Regions from separate parts of the Heyndrickxia sp. MSNUG genome, predicted to be linked through region 2. Evidence: riboswitches for the same ligand, from Rfam matches in the RefSeq annotation. Region 2 holds a riboswitch; the other holds the start of a gene.
What was found. A riboswitch is a leader RNA that binds a small molecule or an ion and turns the genes downstream of it on or off. The one in region 2 is predicted to bind S-adenosylmethionine.
Positions count from the first base shown of each region.

Region 1: it holds a riboswitch for S-adenosylmethionine, as region 2 does, so the genes downstream of both, AABM38_RS19875 (methionine ABC transporter ATP-binding protein) here and AABM38_RS05130 (sugar ABC transporter substrate-binding protein) in region 2, are expected to answer to the same signal.

Region 1 covers NZ_CP150978.1:3,955,747-3,962,947, forward strand. The annotation lists gene AABM38_RS19860 (DUF445 domain-containing protein) at 105-1,364, opposite strand; gene AABM38_RS19865 (MetQ/NlpA family ABC transporter substrate-binding protein) at 1,575-2,402, opposite strand; gene AABM38_RS19870 (methionine ABC transporter permease) at 2,423-3,088, opposite strand; gene AABM38_RS19875 (methionine ABC transporter ATP-binding protein) at 3,078-4,091, opposite strand; SAM riboswitch class I at 4,318-4,422, opposite strand; gene AABM38_RS19880 (chromate transporter) at 4,654-5,184, opposite strand; gene AABM38_RS19885 (chromate transporter) at 5,181-5,756, opposite strand; gene AABM38_RS19890 (potassium channel family protein) at 5,931-6,587, opposite strand; gene AABM38_RS19895 (TrkH family potassium uptake protein) at 6,600-7,201, opposite strand, start outside.
Region 2 covers NZ_CP150978.1:1,032,064-1,039,264, reverse strand. The annotation lists gene AABM38_RS05135 (sugar ABC transporter ATP-binding protein) at 1-968, opposite strand, end outside; gene AABM38_RS05130 (sugar ABC transporter substrate-binding protein) at 1,182-2,282, opposite strand; SAM riboswitch class I at 2,388-2,495, opposite strand; gene AABM38_RS05125 (dynamin family protein) at 2,647-5,394, opposite strand; gene AABM38_RS05120 (hypothetical protein) at 5,818-6,339, shown strand; gene AABM38_RS05115 (hypothetical protein) at 6,411-6,608, opposite strand; gene AABM38_RS05110 (ubiquinol-cytochrome c reductase iron-sulfur subunit) at 6,601-7,131, opposite strand; gene AABM38_RS05105 (Mrp/NBP35 family ATP-binding protein) at 7,168-7,201, opposite strand, start outside.

The DNA of each region.
Region 1 (7,201 bases), 1.9 Mb from region 2:
GCTTAGCGCGATGCAGGGATTTTCTCTGCTATGGTGTTTATTTTACCTGATGAACTCTTTTTCTGATGACAGAATCGATGAAAAATCGAGTGTATATTGTTATTTTACATAATAAGAAGTTTAAAGATCGTCAGCCCAATTCCAATCAGGAAGCCGCAAACCGCACCATTGACCCTGATCCACTGCAGGTCTTTTCCGATATTGTTTTCCATCATGTCGATCAATGTTTCTGTATCGAGTTTGTCGAGGTTTTCCCTAACCAGCTTGCCGATCTTTGAATGGTTCCTTTCAATCAGACCAGCAAGTTTTGTATGAAGCCATCTCTCAATGCCTGCCACTTTTTCAGGATCATTCTTAATCTCATTTATGAATTTGTTCACGACCGGGATTACGTGATCATCAACAAAGCTCTCTTTTTCAATAAACGAGATTACACGGCTTTTGAACTTTAAGAGCACTTCTTTGATTTGGTTTGAAATCTCCAGCTCTTCCACCATTTTATTTTTCCAGCTTTGGATTTCTAACATCAGCACTTCTCGTTCATCAATGCTTCCGAGCTCTTTGCGAACCTTCTCAAGAATCATGTGCCTGTATCGATTGTCGCTTTGTTTAAGGTTTTTCATTCTTTTTAAAATGAAAGACTGCAGCATATTGCCGATTTTCTCTTCGGTGATCATATTGCTGAAAGATTGAATCGCGAATTTTAGCAATCCGTCTGCCTGGGTAGTCTCAATTGCCTGCTTGCCAAGCTTGCCGAGGACCATTTTCGCTTCCTCTTTGGATGCCCACTTTTCAGTTTCCTCCAGGACATAATTAAATGCGGCTTCATCGTATTGCTTAGCTAACACATGACTTGAAGCCTTTTGTAAAAGCACTGAGACATCAGCTGTAAGCAGGAAGTTTTTGATCTCCTTTTCAATGGAAGGAACAAATTTTTCCACATCAACTTTGTTCGCAATCTCAAGACTGAAGGATTGTATATTTTTTTTCACAGAATCAGAATGCAGTTCTTTTTCCACTGTCTCAAAAATTTTATCCAGAATATGAATCTGCTTGAACTTATCCATGATGCTCTCTTTCGTGAGCCAATCATTCTCGAGCATATTGATTAATGCGTGTGTCACCTTTTCACGATTTTTAGGCAGGAGTGCAGTATGTGGAATCGGGATGCCCATTGGGTGCCTGAAGAGCGCAGTAACGGCGAACCAGTCAGCAAGTCCGCCTACAAGGCCAGCTTCAAATCCGCCCATTAATAGTTTTCCAATGAATGATTCCTGAAACGGAATCGTTGCGAGGAAACCTACTCCCATAATTGCCAGCGATATAGCTGCCAAGTGTCTTGATCTCTTATCTTGTGTATTCATAATTCTCCCTCTGTAACCATTTATGTTTTTTCCGTTAGCATAACAAAAAGAAATCTCTGTTAATATATTAACCAATTTATAGGGGAGAGCGCCATAAAAATGAATAAGTCCCATGAAACTCTGAATATTCATCAGGTCTCAGGGGACTTGGTAATGACTATTATAAAAGATATATTGCGACGAAAATAAACCTAACTGCTAAGTACAAGCCTATTCCATCCACTCAGGCTTACCAAAGCCTTTAAACTCTTCATCAATTACTTTTTCAAATTCTGCTGATTCTACTACTTCTTTAATATCTTTCGCAAATTGTGCATTCTCGTCTTTTGTATTAATGACAACACGATTGCGGTACTGGTCAGGCATTTTTTCAAGCTGGAGGGCATCAAGCAGGTTCATTTTTGCTGCCAGTGCAAAGTTTCCTGGAACGGCTGAAAGATCTACACTCTCTACTGCTCTTGGCAGCTGTGCTGCTTCAATTGGCTTGAACTGCAGGTTCTTGACGTTATCTTTTACATCCTTTTCGGAAACAGTCAGTGGATCAGCGTTCGGGTCAAGGGTAATCAAACCTGCGTCTTCAAGAATCAAGAATGCGCGGGCTGCATTCGTTGGATCATTGGGAATAGCGATGGCAGAACCTTCGGCTACTTCATCAAGTGAGTTGAATTTCTTTGAATAGATTCCCATTGGAGCCGTTGGGACAACAATAACTTCTGATAATTCAAGATCATGCTCTTTTGCAAAATTCTCCATATACACTTTGTGCTGGAAGAGATTCGCATCCAGGTCCCCTTTAGATAAAGCTAAGTTAGGCTGGATGTAATCGCTGAATTCCACAACTTTCACTTTGTATCCTTTTTTCTCAAGCAATGGTTTGATTGCCTTGGAAACCATGTCACTGTAAGGACCGGAAGTCGCTCCAAATGTGACTTCCTTCTTGTCTTCCTTCGCATCTCCATTTGAAGCTGAATCGCTGCCGCATGCTGCAAGCAATCCGATTGATAATAATAAAATGAGTGAATACACAAGCTTTTTCATTAAAATAACCCCCAATTTTTTTATCTTTTATCTACTAATCTTGCAATTCTGTCCCCGCCGAACTGAATGAGCTGGACCAGGCAAATTAGAATAATAACCGTAGTAATCATGATGGTATTGTCATAACGATAATAGCCAAAACGAATCGCAAGGTCGCCAACTCCGCCGCCTCCAACAATCCCGGCCATCGCTGAGTAAGCAACAAGACTGATGATCGTAATGGTCACTCCCTGGACAATTCCAGGACGGGCTTCTGGAATGAGGACATCCTTTATAATCATCCATGGGGTTGCACCTGTTGCAACTGCCGCTTCGATTACTCCTTTATCGATTTCCCGGAAGCTCTGCTCTACTATTCTTGCAAAGAATGGAATTGCAGCGACCGACAACGAAACCGAAGCTGCTGTTGGCCCAATAGTCGTGCCGGCAATAAGGTTTGCCAATGGCAGCAGGGCTATCAGGAGGATGATAAATGGGACTGAACGAATCATATTTACAATGAAACCTGCGATATTTTTAAAGATTTGATTTTCAAGGAATAAGCCCTTGTCTGTGACAAATAACAGCACCCCCGTTGGCAGTCCGATGACGATTGCTACAACGATTGATATTCCGACCATATAAATTGTTTCAAAGAATGCTTTGTTCAATTCCGGCAGCAGGGAAATCAGACTCTCAGGCAGCATCATGAATCACCTCCAGATTTCTTGTTCTTGACGCAATATACTCAATAGCACGATCAAGCTCATTGTGGTCACCTGTTATCTCCATGATAAAAATTCCAAGCGGGATCTCCTGTATGTATTCAATCTTTCCATGAAGGATATTTCCTCTTACTTTGAATTTTTGGAACACATCAGAAATGACTGATTGCTCAGCAATCGCACCCTGGAAGTAAATTTTAATGATCTTTCCCTGACGCTCCTCAAGCAGTCTCTCCGGGAGATCAAACTGAAGGATCGAGTTGACAAAATCCTTTGTCAACGGCTGCTGCGGGTTGGCAAACACATCATACACATTTCCTTCCTCAATGATTTTCCCATCCTGCATAACAGCCATCCTGTCACAAATCGTCTTGACTACTTCCATTTCGTGAGTGATTAGAACGATTGTGATTCCTAATTCAATATTTATCTTTTTTAACAATGCTAAAATCGATCTAGTTGTGCTTGGGTCCAATGCTGAAGTAGCCTCATCACACAACAGGACTGAAGGGTTATTCGCAAGAGCCCTGGCAATGCCCACCCGCTGTTTTTGCCCACCCGACAATTGTGCAGGATACACATCTTTTTTATCAGAAAGCCCCACCATATCTAAAAGCTCGACTACTCTTTTATCAATTTCCCCTTTTTGGTTCCCAGCTGCTTTTAATGCGAAAGCGATATTTTCACTTACGGTTTTGGCACTGACCAGGTGAAAATGCTGAAAAATCATGCCGATTTTCAATCGAGCTTTGCGCAGGTCACTTTTATTTAATGAAGTAAGCTCCACGTCGTCGATAATCACTTCACCCGACGTCGGCTTTTCAAGGAGATTCAAGCATCTAAGCAAGGAACTCTTTCCTGCTCCGCTGTAGCCAACGATTCCATAAATTTCACCCCTATTTACCCTTAAAGAAACATGGTCAACACCTGTTACAGTTCCACTTTTCGTTTCATACACCTTGACCAATTTTTTAACTTCTATCATGCTTTGTCCCCCTATCAAAACGTTCTTCTGTTCTGGAATCTATTTCGACTTCCAGTTAACCAAGAGGCTTTATTGGTATACCAATATCATATTTCCGTTTTCTAGTCCCGCAGCAGTCTGCGCTTCCCGGTTTAGCCACCGAACTGTTTAAAATAATCAATTGGATAGAATTAAACGAAAAAATGCCTCTTTCATTCACAGAAAGAGGCATCGTAAATATCTATACGACTTATCTCTCAGAATGAAATCATTCTGCAGGAAGTGGCACCGTTCCTAAAAGGAGGTTGCCGGACGTCATAGGGCCTAATCCCTCGGTCACTCTTGATAAGTAACTTATTTAATTGGATAATTGAAATCATAAAACCTTCTGATTTGTTTGTCAATATAATATTTTGATGAACAAATTTATGACATCGCTTTCATCGTTGCAGGAGTAAGGTGAAAATTTTTCCAAATATTTTTGGTGAAGTTTTTTCATCGTATTCAAAATTGAAAATTGACGTTTGAATTCTCATCATTCCAATTTAATATCGTGAAGCTAACAAAACAAAAAAACCCTTGTTTATGATAAAACAAGGGCTCCATAAACGAGCGCACCAGCTATGACATAGGCAGGGTGCACTTTCATTTTTTCCATAAGCAAAAAGCTCAGGCCGCCGATTAGTATTGTCTGCAGCACTCCGACTCCTTCATAGGAGGAGAAAAAGAAATCATATGTCATGACCCCAAGCAAAACGGCAATGACTGGACGAACGACGAGTGTAAGTCGCTTGACTCTCTGAGAATCTTTAAATTTCATCAGCAGTCCGAGTAAGCCGATCATCAAGATCAAGGAGGGAGCTACTGAAGCAAATACTCCGACAACCACACCGAGGATTCCACCCTCCGAATAGCCAATATAGCCGGCCATTTTCGTTGCGATGGGTCCTGGCAGAGCATTACCCATCGCGAGCACTTCACTAAATTCATTAACCGTCATCCAATCGTAGCGGTCAACTACTTCATTTTCAATCAAAGGAATTGAAGCAGGACCTCCACCGTATCCTAAAATACCCGGAATAAAAAATGCCCAAAAAATTTTAAAATAAATCATCGCTGCTCTCCTCCCACTTTTTCATTTTCGGAAGGCGAAGCATCCTTCTTAAGCAAGGCACCAATCAATAAAACAAAGATTAAAATTCCTGGGTGTACGTGCAAGAATTGCATAAGCAGCAAACTTCCAGCCAGCGCCACCACTGTCCATTTCCAACCGAGCTTGGATGCACCGGATTTTTTTATAAAATCCCATGTCAGAACAGCAAGCATGACAGCAACTACCGGCACAACAGCCTGAGTCATGCCGCTTACCCATGATTCATCCTTATAGGCATTCAGGCCGGTCAAAAGAAGAACCATTAAAATAATGGTTGGAATAATTGTCGCTGCCAGGGCATTAAACATTCCCAAGACGCCTGCTTCACGGAAGCCGATATATCCAGCCAACTTTGTAGCGATTGGTCCCGGCAGGGCATTTGCTAATGCAAGAATATCGCTGAATTCATCAGAGTCCATCCATTTATATTTTTCTACTACTTCCTTATGTACAAGTGGGATCGAGGATGGTCCTCCTCCGTAGCCAAGAATTCCTACCCGAAAAAACGCTAAAAATATATCCGCCTGTTTCAATCACTCTCACCTTTTCTATTCGTAATATCAGCCATGGCTGAAAATTATTTCGTTACCCTTATTAAATAATTATATAGATTAATAGCCATACATGCATGGAAAATTATCACCAGAGATAGGTTAGAAAATTTTTACATAAAAAAGCAGGCTGCTCACAGCACCCTGCCTCATGTCTTATTTTACTTTTGAAAACTTGTTTAAATCACCATTTTCCCCAAGGACAATGAGAATGTCCTCTGCTCTTAACGTTTTCTCGGGATCCGGTGAAATGTCTACCTTAGGACCGGTTTTAACTCCAATAACCGTGATATTGTATTTTGCACGCAGGTTGATTTCAATGAGGTTCTTTCCTGCCATGCTCATCGGGAGCTTGATTTCTTCAATACTGTAATCATCTGAAAGCTCGATGAAATTCAGCACATTTGGAGATGCCATCAGCTGATGGGCTACCCTTTCCCCCATATCTCTTTCAGGGAAAATGACTTTGTCCGCACCGACCTTGAACAACACCTGTGCATGGTGCTTGTTAAGGGCTTTTGCAACGACATTGGCTACTCCCATTTCTTTTAGGATAAGGACTGTCAGAATACTCGCCTGGATATCGTCGCCTATCGCCACAATGACGGTATCAAAGTTTCTGATTCCAACAGCTTTGAGAGTTTGTTCATCTGTTGAATCGCCGATCACCGCATGGGTGACATGCTCTTTATATTCTTCGATATATTGCTCTTTTTTATCAATGGCCAGTACTTCGTTTCCTTCATTGTACAGGGAAGTCGCTACACTTGAACCAAAGCGTCCCATCCCAATTACTGCATATTGCTTTGCCATAAAAATATCCTCCTACCCAATCATCACTTTTCCAGCAGGATAACGGTAATGATCTTCTTTTCTTTTTTTCGCTACTGCAAAAGCAAGTGTCATCGGTCCAATCCGGCCCGCGAACATCGTAAATGTAATCAATATTTTCCCGAGTGGTGACAGTTCGGGAGTCAGCCCCATTGAGAGGCCAACTGTTGCAAAGGCGGATACTGTCTCAAAGAATAACATCAGAAAATCTTTTCCCGGTTCTGTAATGGTCAACACCATTGTTACGAAAATAATTAAGAATAGTGCCATGAGTGTTACTGTAAGTGATTTATAAATGATGCTGTAGTCCATTCTTCTGCCAAAGAACGTGACGTCCTCCCTGCCTCGGATCTGCGCTTTCACGGCGCCCATCAGGATGGCAAATGTGGTTGTCTTAATGCCGCCACCCGTTGAACCTGGGGATGCCCCGATAAACATCAGGAAGATAATCAGGAATAATGTCGTTTGTGTTAAGTCACCAATATTCAATGTATTGGAGCCGGCAGTCCTTGGCGTGACAGATTGATAAAAGGAACCTAATATTTTTCCGGCCATAGTCAAAGGTTTCAAAGTGTTTGGATTGTTATATTCAAGTA
Region 2 (7,201 bases):
CTAAGATTCTTTCCTCTTAACTTCACTGTACCCGTAACATTAGGAACAGCTCCAAACAAAGCCTTACACAGTTCAGTTTTGCCCGCTCCAACCAGGCCGGCGACGCCAACGATTTCTCCCGCTTTTACATGAAGACGGTTGTTCTTGACTTTTTCTCCATCGGTCAGGCCATCTGCTTCTAGAAGAATTTCTCCGATCACGCCGTTCCCTGGCGGAAATTGATCCTCAAGCTTCCGTCCGAGCATATATTCAATAACCTGGTTCGCATTCACATCAGAGGTATTCTTTTTAACAACAAACTCTCCGTTCCGCATGACAGTCAGTTCATCACACAGTTCAAAAATTTCCGGCATCCTATGGGATATAAACACAATTCCGACATCTCTTTTCGCGAGGTCACGGACAATCCTGAACAGTTGCCCCGTTTCTGAATGGCTTAACGGTGCTGTCGGTTCATCTAAAATTAAAAAGGTACAGTTGCTGGAAATGGCCCTAGCAATCAGCACAATCTGCTTTTCTGCAAGAGTCAGCTCGCCGGCCAGTTTTTTCACAGGAATATGAAAATTTATGCCCGATAAGATTTCTTCCGCCTTTTTAAACAGAAGCTTCCAATTGATCCAATGCTTATTTTCCATGCTCTGTACAGTCTGGTTCAGCATAATGTTTTCAGCCACAGTCAGCGAAGGGATGATTGCGGTATCGACCTCCTGGTACACAGTCTGGATTCCATGACATTGTGCATCCCCAGGCACATGGATGTCTAATTTTGCTCTATTAAAGAAAATCTCGCCTGAATAATGATCATAAGCTCCGGATAGTACCTTCATCAAAGTGGATTTACCGGCTCCGTTTGCCCCGATTAAAGCATGGATTTTCCCTGTTTCTGCGGTAAAATCCACATGATCCAGAGCCCGCACACCTGGAAAATCAATTGTAATGCTTTTCATCTCAAGTTTCTTAGCAGTCATCCGGATTCATCCTCCCCTATTAATCTGTAAAGCAGACACTCTAAAAATGAGAGTGTCTGCTGGAGATGGTTTCTATTGTATTACTTATACTAACTTTCTCTTCGTTCATTTCCAGTTCGCCAATAAAAAAATATGCTTGCTATTTTTATAAGTATAAACTGTTGGACGTGCAGTCACTTTTCATTAAAACTTACTATACTTTTGCAAAACAGCTTATTTTTTGTAGTGTTCCTTTAATTTCTTCATCCAATCTTCTTCGAAGGCATTTGATTGTCCCCAGCCTGTGATGATCTCTGCAAGATTGACCATGTTGACCGCCTCTTTTGACTCCTGAAGTTTTTCCTGTGAGATCAGGGCTGCTTCAAGGTCATAAGTTGGAGGTGTATCTTCCCCTGCTAGCTTTTTCGCTAGGATTCTCATGTTTACTGCGCCAATTAATTTAGGATCTACTGCTGCAGTATATTTCCATGAGCTTCCTTCTCCCTGGATTTCCTGTAGATCCGCATTGGAGACGTCGATTCCATAGATTTTGATTTCATCGCGTCCGGCTTCCTTAATCGCACGGGCAGCACCAATTGCGAATGCATCCCAAGTTGCAAAAATCGCATCGATTTCACCTTTAGGGTGTTTGTTCAGCATCGCTGCTACTGCGTTTTGAGTTTGGACGCTTGTATCGGCAGCTGCCACTCCGAATCTCTCAACCTCTTTAATGCCGGGATTAGCCTTCAATGTTTCTTGATAAACTTTATTTCTTCTCACCATTGGCGGGAAACCATCCACCCATAGGTATACAATATTTCCTTCACCATTTTGTTCTTTTACAAGCTGATCTAGAGCAAGTTTTGCAAGTGCTTCATCGTCCTGGGAAGTAAGAGTGACTCCTTTAACCTGGGCAATGTCAGCAATCGAGTCAAATGTAACAACACTCTTTCCCTTTTCAACAAGCTTTTTGACATCATCCACTGTCGCTGCGTCATCTCCGTGTGAAATGAGGAAGCCATCATAATCCTGCTGAAGCGCCTGGTTGATCGCATCATGGAATTTTGCCGTGTCGCCATTTGCAGTGAATACATCGACCTTGAAGCCAAGCGCTTCTCCCTCTGCTTTAGCACCAGCTAAGTACTGAGCTGTATGGTCATCGCCGCCAATCTTGCGGATGACCTTGATTTTCACTTCTTCCCCTTTGGCAAAGCGGTCAGGAACGCCTTCAACAGGTCCGCTTGCTTTCTTTGTTTCCCCGCCGCCGCAGCCAGTCAGCAAAAGCGCTGCCGTAACAGCTGTTAAAAATACCTTTTTCAAACCATTTCTTTTCATGTCTTTTCCCCCTTTAAGAATGATTTGCTTTTTTCCAACCATATAAAAAAACCTCCCTAGAAAAGAGAGGTTTCATCAACGTAAAAGAACAGACGGATTCTTCCTCTCTTATCTTTCAAAACATAAAAATGTTTTGCAGGATTTAGCACCAATTCCATATGGAACGGTTGCCGGGCGTCACAGGGCCAGTCCCTCTGCCACTCTTGATAAGAGAATTTCTTTATTAAGTTAACGGAGCAAATCGATAAACTTACTTTAATCTCCTATACTCATATTGTCAATATTATTTCGAAAATTAAATTTTATTCGTCTTTGACTGGATAAAAAAAGAAGATCCCCAAATCAGGAATCTTCCTTTTCCTAGTTACTCCCTTCTGCCAGCTGCCGTCATCCATTCATATTGACGCAGTTTTACTTCATACAGCGTTAATGGATCACGGTACAACTCAGGGTTCACTCTCATTTTTTCAAGCTCATTTTTACCATATTCAATTTCTGCACGTGCCTCTTCAACAGCTTGCTCAAGAGCAATGAAAGGCTGCTTAAAGAATAAATTCACATCGCGCTCAATCGATTTTTCGAAAATCTCGAATTGCTGAAGAAATTTATTGGCAATCGAAACAGCGATTTCATAGTAATCTTCGGTTTCAAGATAAGTTTTATAACGGTTGTACAGCATCGTATTATTTTGCGGCAGCACTCCAAGAAGCTTTCCAGCACTCTTTAAAAAGAACTGCTGAGGAGTCGATCTGTGCATGATATTGACCTTTTCATAATGGACACCATTTGTCATCCTGTCAGCATCTCGGCGCCAGTCATCGAGCACTCTGAAATCACATTCGAGCTTAATCCGTTCATCCCCATACATCGCATTGAAGCCTTCAGCCATTTCGTTCAGATACGACTGGCTATGATCGAATTCTTCTTTTGAAAATTGTACCCAGCCTTCTAGAGATTCATGGAATTTAGGAAGCACCGTGTTATCCAGATACTCCTGGATTCGGATATTCATTTCTTTATCAATCTCATCATGCAGCCTTCCAAAATCACTCTCTTCCGTCACTAAATCCGTACAGCCGCGGAGCAGTTCTGGAATTTTCTCGATGATTTCAGCACGGGTGTCGTCCTTAATTTTACGGAACGATTTTTGGATTGAGCGTGATTTTTCCTCTTCAATATCTCCCAGCTGATTGATGGCTCCGTTCAGCTTACCGACCATTTCTTCATTCCAGCTGATGGATTCCATATGGTTATTTTCGATTTCGATCCGCTTATCAAGCAAATAAGTAATCGCCCTTCTGACAAAGAATTGTAATTTCGACGTTCGCTCTTCTTCAAAGTTGATGGCGTTTCGATTTGTTTTGAGGAAATCAGAGAAATCCTTTAGCTGCTGCTGCTTTTCATAATTTGATGAGAAGGCAAACATTTTAGCATCAGGGTAATATTGACTGATTTCAGACCAGGTACTATCAAATACTTCAATCGCTTCCTGCTGGCTGTAGATAACATCCATTTTATTCAACAGGAAGTGGATCGGCAGGTTAGGGAAGTACTCCGAAATCTTCGAAAGGATCTCTCTTTCCTTATCTGTGAATGGGTCATTCGCATTAAGAACAAACAGTAAGCTGTCTGCAAAACGCAGGTAATTAAACAACGGATGCTTGTCGTAATTATTGCGGTTGACCCCCGGTGTGTCGATCAAAGCGAGTTCATGCTCACGCAGGAACGGGAACTGGGCTTTAAAATCAATAACTGTTTCATTCTTATGTGTTTGGCGGCGTACGCCTGCCACTTCTTGAAAATCATTTACATCCGTAATTTCACGTACAACTGTGTCCGTAATCTCCAGGATTTCAGTGTTTTGCTGATCGTTGAAACGAATGACCGCTGCTGTAGGTGCAGTAATCAAGTCTTCTCCGATGATCGTATTAACAAACGAAGACTTTCCGTTTCCTGAAATACCTGCTACAAGCAGGTTATGGACATTGGACTCGTTCAGTTCCTGCACCATCCACTTAATCCGATTGCCAACTTCGATTTCATGCTCTTCAGCCCACTTGATGATTGTTGTGAACAGCTTCATGCTATCTTCATAGCCTTCATGATATTCACGCGAATTCAAGATGAGCGTCTCGGCATCATGTATGGCAGACCCGCTGATTGTGGATGGAAACACCTCATTCCAGGCAATGATGGATGATGCTGAAACAAGGCTATTAGCAGGAGTGGTGATTTTCAGCCAATTAGTAAGCATATCTGGAATCAAAGGCGAAATTTCCTTGATTAGCCGATCGCCATTAATCAATTCAAAGTAGGCATCCTGGTATACAGCCGATAGCTGATTCCAGCCATCCCTTCTATTCCCATCCATTCCACTGAACAGATGATTGAATTCTCGCAGCCATGTCATATAGGTTGTCTGGCCTCTGTAGCTTTGCCATAATGAAACAGCAAGCTGTTCAAAACGGCTGCGATCTACTTGGAATAACACAGATAAAGCCGTATTGAAATATGCTGGTTCGAATGTGCTTGTATTCCCTTGGTCCACATACTGTGTCAACACATCGAACCAGCGTGGCGAACCCGTGCGAACCCCTTCATTGACAGCCAGTTCAACAGCATTATTCCAATCTTGGTGCTCTTCAAAAAAAGCACGTGCGATCTCGGTCACTCCTGGATAGTCTGGATCCAGCGCAACAGTTTGCTTAACGACAGCCACAGCTTTATCTAAACTTCCCTGTTCTATGTAAAGGGATAATAGCTGCAGGCCGCTTTCGATTTTCAGGACTGTGCTTTCCGTTTGGATGGAAAGATACAAATCCTCTGCTGAAGGCAGCAGGCCAAGCTCAAGAAACGCGTCACCCATGTTCTTCTTCGCCCATGGCTCCAGCTCATTCGTTATGTTTTCCCATTTAAAGATCGCTGCTTCGAAATCCTTATTATGAAAATAAACCTCACCCTGCGCAAAACGAATGTAGGACAAATCGGGCATATCATTCTTTTGTTCAGCAAGGTACAGTTCTCCTAGTACCCGGACCGGATGGACCCGTCCTTCAGACCCCATATATGTTTCAAAATACGACTTTTTGATTAGCTGCTCCTCAAATGTCATGTTATCCTCCGACCTTATCATAATATGAATCAATAAAAAGAGCCCTCAGACTCCTTCAGGCATTAAAGTAATCTTCTTAACATTTCCTTTTTCCTCAAGGTACGCGTCTTCAAACCTTATCATTGTATTCTATCAAACAAATTTTCATTCAAGATTTCAGTTCCCTTTCAGTTATGCTACAACCTTTACGAATATTGTAACCTTTTTAATATAACATCCAGTTAACTGCCATTTAACACTTTAAAGCGCTGGGGGTCTGACCCCCAACGAGGTGGTGCGGTGGTGCGGTGATTTGTTTGTTTCCATCTATATCTTTCGAACTAGTGGGGGATTTTCTGGGGTTGGAATGAAGTTTGTCACACCGTTGATAGGGCAAACTTATTATAATTGGTTTATATGATGGTTATGAAAGGGTGAATGTACATGCTCACATTGAAGGTTATGGGGACTCCGATTGAACATATAAAATCTGAACATATAAAGAAGAGCGGCGGCAATTATTCTATTTATCGAGGTAATAAATCACTGGCTGTCATTAAAGGCACTGAAAGCGAAGTCGAATTCCAAATAGACCCGTATCTAGATTTAGAGGAATTTCAGTTTTTAAGAGACATCATTCTCGAGCTTAGCTATGGAAATGAGGCGGCAATCGACGAAAGGGGCTGCCAGCTTGGCTACCTTGAAAATGGTGAAAAAGCGTACTTGATAAAAAACTGGGAGGAATGGAAAGCATTCTTAATGAAAGCGAAGCTTAAAACTCTTGAAGGACAAAATGTCCAAGCATTGAACAACGCTGGTGAGGAACTTGGGTCCGGCCTGCTTGCTGAATACGACATTTCATTCCCTCCTTTCCGCATCATCAGCTGTACTCTGATTACCTTGTTCGGCGAAAGGAAATTTGAAGGGGAAAATATAAGGGTTGTGCCAACCAATCAGTTTAGCTAAATCGGGATCATCTGTGAGAACTAAATAAAACGAAATAAAAAGCAGCTGGGGCATTTCCCGCTGCTTTTCATTTACTTCTTATACTCTGCTTTTTTCCAAATAAAGAATGCCACCGCAGCTAACAAGGTAGAAACCAGCGCCACAGCAACGGCAATGTACACTCGGTCATCTTCATGCCCATAATATCCCTCGATTGCATTTGAAAGAGCAACGACATTGACAGCTAGGAACAGGAAAATCGATAAAAAAGCTGCTCTCTTTTTATTCATGTCTTAATTCCCTCCCAACAGCAAATACCTTGCCATCCTTAATTTCAAGAAGGATTTTTGGCAGTTCGCGCTGCGGCGGTCCTGCCATTGGCTGGCCGCTATCCACATTAAAATAGCCTTTGTGGCAAGGGCACAGCAAAACATTTTCCTTATGCTCGTAAAAAACTGGGCATTGCAGGTGTGTACATTTATTGTTGTAAGCCACGAATTTATCATCAGGTGTTCTGACTAAAATTGCTGGCTCATTTTTCGTTGGGTAGTTGAAGTTCCTTGACTCGCCAATCGCTAAATCTTCAATGTCGGTAATCTCGACTCTTTTCACCTCACCGTTTTCATCGCGCAAAAAGGTGAAGATGCCAAATGGTGTCGTTGCCAAACCGATTGCAACAGTGGCACCAAAGGAAGCTTTCAAGAACGCCCTTCTATTTAAATGGACATCATCTTTTCTGTTCAGGTTTTCAATCAGCTTAATCATATCCTTGTCATCTTCATGATTAGACTGTTTCTTTTTATCATCATTCATGGCCAAATCCTCCTGCTCATAGAGTTCATTGCAGTTTTAAAACTTCGAGTTGATTCTTTCTGCCAGGTTA